2 regions of the Streptomyces sp. NPDC057617 genome follow, and region 1 is predicted to be linked to the other one. Evidence: predicted binding sites of a transcription regulator. Region 1 holds the regulator's gene; the other holds the start of a gene.
The links. The regulator HspR, encoded in region 1, represses chaperone genes until heat shock. The targets are predictions, from matches to a motif close to TTGAGNNNNNNNNNCTCAA.
Positions count from the first base shown of each region.

Region 2: the regulator HspR is predicted to act here: its motif matches at 1,337-1,355, upstream of lon (endopeptidase La).

Region 1 covers NZ_JBHVGV010000004.1:373,360-376,765, reverse strand. The annotation lists gene grpE (nucleotide exchange factor GrpE) at 1-448, shown strand, start outside; gene dnaJ (molecular chaperone DnaJ) at 515-1,708, shown strand; gene ACFU9P_RS13260 (heat shock protein transcriptional repressor HspR) at 1,720-2,193, shown strand; gene ACFU9P_RS13255 (helix-turn-helix transcriptional regulator) at 2,344-3,357, opposite strand.
Region 2 covers NZ_JBHVGV010000005.1:6,768-10,173, forward strand. The annotation lists gene ACFU9P_RS14070 (zf-HC2 domain-containing protein) at 1-579, opposite strand, end outside; gene ACFU9P_RS14075 (RNA polymerase sigma factor) at 576-1,142, opposite strand; gene lon (endopeptidase La) at 1,378-3,406, shown strand, end outside.

The DNA.
Region 1 (3,406 bases):
GGCCGAGTACCAGAACTACCGCAGGCGGGTGGAGCGCGACCGCATCACGGTCAAGGAGATCGCTGTCGCGAGTCTGCTGACCGAGCTGCTGCCCGTGCTCGACGACATCGGCCGGGCGCGGGACCACGAGGAGCTGGTCGGCGGCTTCAAGTCGGTGGCCGAGTCGCTGGAGACGGTCGTCGCGAAGCTGGGCCTCCAGCAGTTCGGCAAGGAGGGCGAGCCCTTCGACCCGACGGTCCACGAGGCCCTGATGCATTCGTACGCGCCGGATGTCACGGAGACGACGTGCGTCGCGATCCTCCAGCCTGGGTACCGGTTCGGCGAGCGGACGATCCGGCCGGCCCGGGTCGCGGTGGCCGAGCCCCAGCCCGGGGCCCAGCCCAAGTCCGCCGACGAGCAGGCCGAGCCGGCGAACGACAAGGAGAGCGGTGGCCCGGAGGAGGGCTGACGCGGTGCCGGCCGGAGACGGCAAGGGCATGGGCAGTGACGGTGGCGGAGAGGAGGGACGTCGGGAATGAGCACGAAGGACTTCGTGGAGAAGGACTACTACAAGGTTCTCGGCGTCCCGAAGGACGCGACCGAGGCCGAGATCAAGAAGGCGTACCGCAAGCTCGCCCGCGAGTTCCACCCGGACGCCAACAAGGGTGACCTCAAGGCCGAGGAGCGCTTCAAGGAGGTCTCCGAGGCGAATGACGTCCTCGGCGACCCCAAGAGGCGCAAGGAGTACGACGAGGCGCGCGCCCTGTTCGGCAACGGCGGGTTCCGGCCCGGACCCGGCGCCGGCGGCAACGGCTCGTTCAACTTCGACCTGAGCGACCTCTTCGGCGGCGCCCAGGGCGGTACGCAGCCGGGCGCCGGCACCGGCGCCGGCGGCTTCGGCGGCGGGCTCGGGGACGTCTTCGGCGGCATCTTCAACCGCGGCGGTACGGGCACCCGTACGCAGCCGCGGCGCGGCCAGGACATCGAGTCCGAGGTCACGCTCAGCTTCACCGAGGCGGTCCACGGCGCGACGGTCCCGCTGCGGATGTCCAGCCAGGCGCCCTGCAAGGCCTGTTCGGGCACGGGCGACAAGAACGGCACACCACGGGTCTGCCCGACCTGTGTGGGCACCGGGCAGGTCTCGCGCGGCTCCGGCGGCGGGTTCTCGCTCACCGACCCTTGCGTGGACTGCAAGGGCCGCGGGCTGATCGCCCAGGACCCGTGCGAGGTCTGCAAGGGCAGCGGGCGGGCCAGGTCCTCGCGGACCATGCAGGTCCGGATCCCGGCGGGCGTCAGCGACGGCCAGCGGATCCGGCTGCGCGGCAAGGGCGCTCCCGGCGAGCGCGGCGGCCCGGGCGGCGATCTCTATGTGGTCGTCCATGTCGACGCGCATCCGGTGTTCGGCCGCAGGGACGACAATCTCACGGTCACCGTGCCCGTCACCTTCACGGAGGCGGCGCTCGGCGGCGAGGTGAAGGTGCCGACCCTCGGCGGTCCGCCGGTCACGCTGAAACTGCCCCCGGGGACGCCCAACGGCCGTACGATGCGGGCGCGCGGCAAGGGCGCCGTACGCAAGGACGGCACCCGCGGCGACCTGCTGGTCACGGTCGAGGTCGTGGTGCCCAGGGATCTCGGCGCGCAGGCACGTGACGCGCTGGAGGCCTACCGCAAGGCGACCGCGGACGAAGACCCGCGGGCGGAGCTGTTCCAGGCGGCGAAGGGAGCGTGAGCCCCGTGAACATGGCTGACAGGGCGGACAGGCCTGGTGGGGACGGCCGGCGGCGCAATCCGTATCAGCTCACCGAGGAGACGCCGGTGTACGTCATCTCGGTGGCGGCCCAGCTCTCCGGGCTGCATCCGCAGACCCTGAGACAGTACGACCGCCTCGGCCTGGTCTCCCCGGACCGTACGGCGGGGCGCGGGCGCCGCTACTCGGCCCGTGACATCGAACTGCTCCGCCAGGTGCAGCAGTTGTCACAGGACGAGGGGATCAATCTGGCAGGCATCAAGCGGATCATCGAACTGGAGAACCAGGTGGCCGCGCTCCAGTCCAGGATCGCCGAGCTGTCGGCGGCGGTCGATGGCGCGGCGGCGGCGATGCGGCAGCGCGAGGCGCAGGTGCACGCTTCGTACCGGCGGGATCTGGTGCCGTATCAGGATGTGCAGCAGGCGAGCGCGCTGGTGGTCTGGCGGCCGAAGAGGCCGACGGAGTAAGGGGCGGCTCAGCGGCCCTGTGTGGTTCTGAGGCTCTGTGTGGTTCCGAGAAGGACCCTCGCCTTCGGGCGGGGGTCCTTCCGCCTCTCCGGGCCGCCCGCCCGCGTACCGCCCGCTCAGCTGTCCCCCGGTCTCAGCTGTCCCCCGGTCTCAGCTCTCCTCCCGGTCCAGGATCCCGGACTGCGCCACCAGATAGCCGAGCTGCGCCCGGCTGCCGCTGCCCAGGGTCGTGGCGAGCTTGGCGATGTGCGCGCGGCACGTCCGTACGTTCATCCCCAGCCGCCGGGCGATGGCCTCGTCCACGTACCCCTCGACCAGAAGCCTCGCTATGGACCGCTGGATGCCCGTGATGCCGTCGGGGGTGGGCTCGTACGCCACCTGCTCCGTGAGGGGCGTGGCGCGCCGCCAGAGCTGCTCGAAGACCTGCGCCAGATAGTCGACCAGCCCCGGGTGGCGCAGCTCCAGGGCGATCTGCCGGTCGGAGCGCGCCGGTATGTACGCCACCGTGCGGTCGAAGATGATCAGCCGCTCTATCAGTTCTTCGAGTGTCCGGATCTCGACCTTGCCCTCGGCCAGCCTCTCCGCGTAGGCGAGGGTGCCCTGGCTGTGCCGGACGGTGTGCTGGTAGAGCGTGCGCAGACTGATGCCGCGGTCCACGACGGCCCGCCCGCGCTCCAGCGCCTCCGCCAGCACATGTTCGCTGCGCCCGCCCCCGGGCTGCACGGTGAGGACCTCGGTCCTGCACTCGGCGGTGGACAGGTCGAGCGCCGCGTTGATGCGGCTGACGCCCTCCAGGACCGTGATCGCGTGGGTGGTCGGCGGGTCCTGTGCGCTGATCGTCATGAACGGCTCGAAAGAGTCGGTCAGTTCTACGGCGAAGTGACGGCGTTCCTGGATCTCGCGCTCAATCGGATGGAGACGCTGGGCGAGCGCCGCGGACGGCGGAACAGGGCGAAGCCAGTCCGCGTCGTCCGGATCGGGGTGCAGAAGCGCGAATTCCATGAGGCATGGAGTCCCCGCTGCCTCGCTCCGGGCGATGCGGCCGGAGCGCAGCGCACTGGCGTAAAGCCGTCTGCCGTCATCACACAAATCGGTGACGGCATGGGGATGTGTCTGTTTTGAGTCGTTCGCTGGCAAATCTCCACCCCCCAGGGTCCTGAACATACAGGAACATGATGCCTCGTCCCGGTGGTGTTGACGTGCTCGGGTGAGA
Region 2 (3,406 bases), on a different contig from region 1:
CAGGGGCAGGCTCACCGCCAGTACGGCGGCGGTACGGGTCAGCAGCAGCCGCAGCCCGCCGCCCGGGCTGGACGCGCCGATCTCGTACATCGGGTCGACGTGCTGTCCGTACGACACCGCCACCCCGGCGAGCGGCAGTACCGGCGCCAGCGCCAGCAGCAGCGGTCGCGCCCCGTCGAACCCGGCGCCGTACGCCAGCCCGACCGCCCCCGCGGCCACCAGCACCAGGGCCACCAGCCAGGAACCGCGCAGCGCGGGCCCGGCCGCCCAGAGAACGCGGGCCACGAGCCCGGTCCGAGGGGCCCCGGTCCGGGGGGCGCTCGTGCGCGGCGCGGGTCCCGTTGCGGCCGTCAGCACCGCCGCTCTGACCTCGGCGAGTACGGGACCCGCGGCGCCCCTCCGTACCGCCGCGGACACCCGTACCGCACACGCGCCGCACGACTCGACGTGCTTCTCCAGCGACCAGGCGTCGGGCTCGGGCGCGGAGCCGGCCGCGTAGGCGGCGGCCAGCGCGTCGTCCACATGCCAGGTGCGCCCGGTGCGCGCGGTGTCCTTGGGGCGCTTTCCGGCGTTGTTCATGCCGTACCTCCCATCGGGGCGATCCCGTCCAGCGCGGCCCGCAGCTCCTTGCGGGCCCGTGCCGCACGGGACTTGACGGTTCCCTCGGGTATGCCGAGGAGCCGCGCGGTCTCGCGGGTGGTGAGGCCGTCGACGACCGTGGCGCGCAGGACCTCGCGGAGTTCGGGGGATATCCGGTCGAGCGCGGCGCCGACGTCCCCGTACTCCAGCCCGGCCAGCACACGCTCCTCCGCGGAGGGCGCGACGGTGCCGGGCTCGTGCTCGGCCTCCGCCCGGTCGGCCCGCTCGGCCCGCGCCCGCGCGCGCTCCGCGTCCACCAGCCGCCGCGCGGCGATCACCCAGAGCCAGCCGCCGGCCTCGCCGCCGCGATGGCTCGCGGCTGAGCGCCATACGGTGACGAAGGTGTCCTGGAGGACTTCCCGTACGGTCTCGGGATCCCCGCACCGCCGCGCCAGCCGCGCGAACAGCCACCCGGCATGCCGGTCGTACAGCACACCGAGCGCCTCCGAGTCCCCCGCGCCAACGGCCCGCAACAGATCCCCGTCATCCGGCTCACCCCCCATGGGGCGGAAAAATCTCACACCCCCTCTATCGCCCACCGAACCCCACCCGGTTCACGTCGCCCCGCGCCGATGCCGCAGCCCCGGGAAGCCATCGCCCGTCCCCAGCGTTCACCCCACACAGCCCCTCCCCCGCAGTCGCAGTGCGATCGCTCAGAGCGAACGCCCCTGAGGGAACATACAGAGGCTCACAAGCATTGAGTCGGTATAGCTCAACTTGACTGCCGAAGGGGAGATCATGGCTGCCATGTCCACACCGCTCACGCTTCCCGTGCTGCCGCTCGACGACGAGGTCGTGCTGCCCGGCATGGTGGTGCCTCTTGACCTGTCCGATGCCGAGGTCCGGGCCGCTGTGGAGGCCGCGCAGGCCGCCGCTCGGGCCGGGGACGGGGGCAAGGGCAAGCCGAAGGTGCTGCTCGTGCCGCGCATCGACGGGACCTATGCCGGGACCGGCGTGCTCGGGACCGTCGAGCAGGTCGGCCGGCTCTCCGACGGCGACCCCGGCGCCCTGATCCGGGGGCGCGGCCGCGTACAGATCGGGGCCGGTACGACCGGGCCCGGCGCGGCCCTCTGGATCGAGGGGCTGAGCATCGACGAGACCGCCCCCGACCCGCTGCCCGGCGCGGTCGTCGAGCTGGTCAAGGAGTACAAGGCGCTCGCCACCGACTGGCTGAAGAAGCGCGGCGCCTGGCAGGTCGTGGACCGCGTCCAGCAGATCGAGGACGTGTCCGCGCTCGCCGACAATTCCGGTTACTCACCGTTCCTCTCCACCGCCCAGAAGGTCGAGCTGCTGGAGACCACCGACCCGGTCGCCCGGCTGAGGCTCGCCACCGAGCAGCTCCGCCACCACCTCGCCGAGCAGGACGTCGCCGAGTCCATCGCCAAGGACGTCCAGGAGGGCGTCGACAAGCAGCAGCGCGAGTTCCTGCTGCGGCGCCAGCTCGACGCCGTACGCAAGGAGCTGCGCGAGCTGAACGGCGAGGGGGACGAGGACGAGTCCGGCGACTACCGGTCCCGTGTCGAGGCCGCCGATCTGCCTGAGAAGGTACGGGAAGCCGCGCTCAAGGAGGTCGACAAGCTGGAGCGCGCCTCCGACCAGAGCCCGGAGGGCTCCTGGATCCGCACGTGGCTGGACACGGTCCTGGAGCTGCCCTGGAACGAGCGTACGGAGGACGAGTACGACATCCGCGGCGCGCAGGCGATCCTCGACGCCGAGCACGCGGGCCTGGAGGACGTGAAGGAGCGGATCACCGAGTATCTGGCCGTGCGCAAGCGGCGCGCGGACCGCGGCCTCGGCGTGGTCGGCGGCCGGCGCGGCGGCGCCGTACTGGCCCTGGTCGGTCCTCCCGGCGTCGGCAAGACCTCGCTCGGCGAGAGCGTGGCGCACGCGATGGGACGCAAGTTCGTACGGGTCGCGCTCGGCGGCGTACGGGACGAGGCGGAGATCCGCGGGCACCGGCGTACGTACGTGGGCGCGCTGCCCGGCCGTATCGTCCGGGCGATCAAGGAGGCCGGTTCGATGAACCCGGTCGTCCTGCTCGACGAGATCGACAAGGTCGGCTCCGACTTCCGCGGCGACCCGGCCGCGGCGCTGCTCGAAGTCCTGGACCCCGCGCAGAACCACACCTTCCGCGATCACTACCTGGAGGTCGAACTCGACCTGTCCGACGTGGTGTTCCTCGCCACGGCGAACGTCCTGGAGGCCATCCCGGAGGCGCTGCTCGACCGTATGGAGCTGGTCAGGCTCGACGGCTACACCGAGGACGAGAAGATCGTCATCGCCCGGGACCACCTGCTGCCCAGGCAGCTCGAACGCGCGGGCCTGGAGCCCGGTGAGGTCACGCTGGAGGACGAGGCGCTGCGCAAGCTGGCGGGGGAGTACACCCGCGAGGCGGGCGTACGGAACCTGGAGCGCGCCATCGCACGGCTGCTCCGCAAGGTCGCGGCCGAGCACGAACTGGGCGACCGCGAACTGCCGTTCACCCTCGGCGCCGGGCATCTGCGCAAGCTGATCGGCCGGCCGCACCATGTGCCCGAGTCCGCGCAGGACCCGGCCGAGCGGCGTACGGCGGTGCCGGGCGTGGCCACGGGCCTCGCGGTGACCGGCGCGGGCGGTGACGTCCTGTACGTGGAGGCGTCGCTGGCCGATCCGGAGACCGGCGCGTCCGGGCTGACCCTGACCGGACAGCTCGGCGATGTGATGAAGGAGTCGGCGCGGATCGCGCTCTCCTTCCTCCGCTCGCGCGGCGCGGAACTGGAGCTGCCGG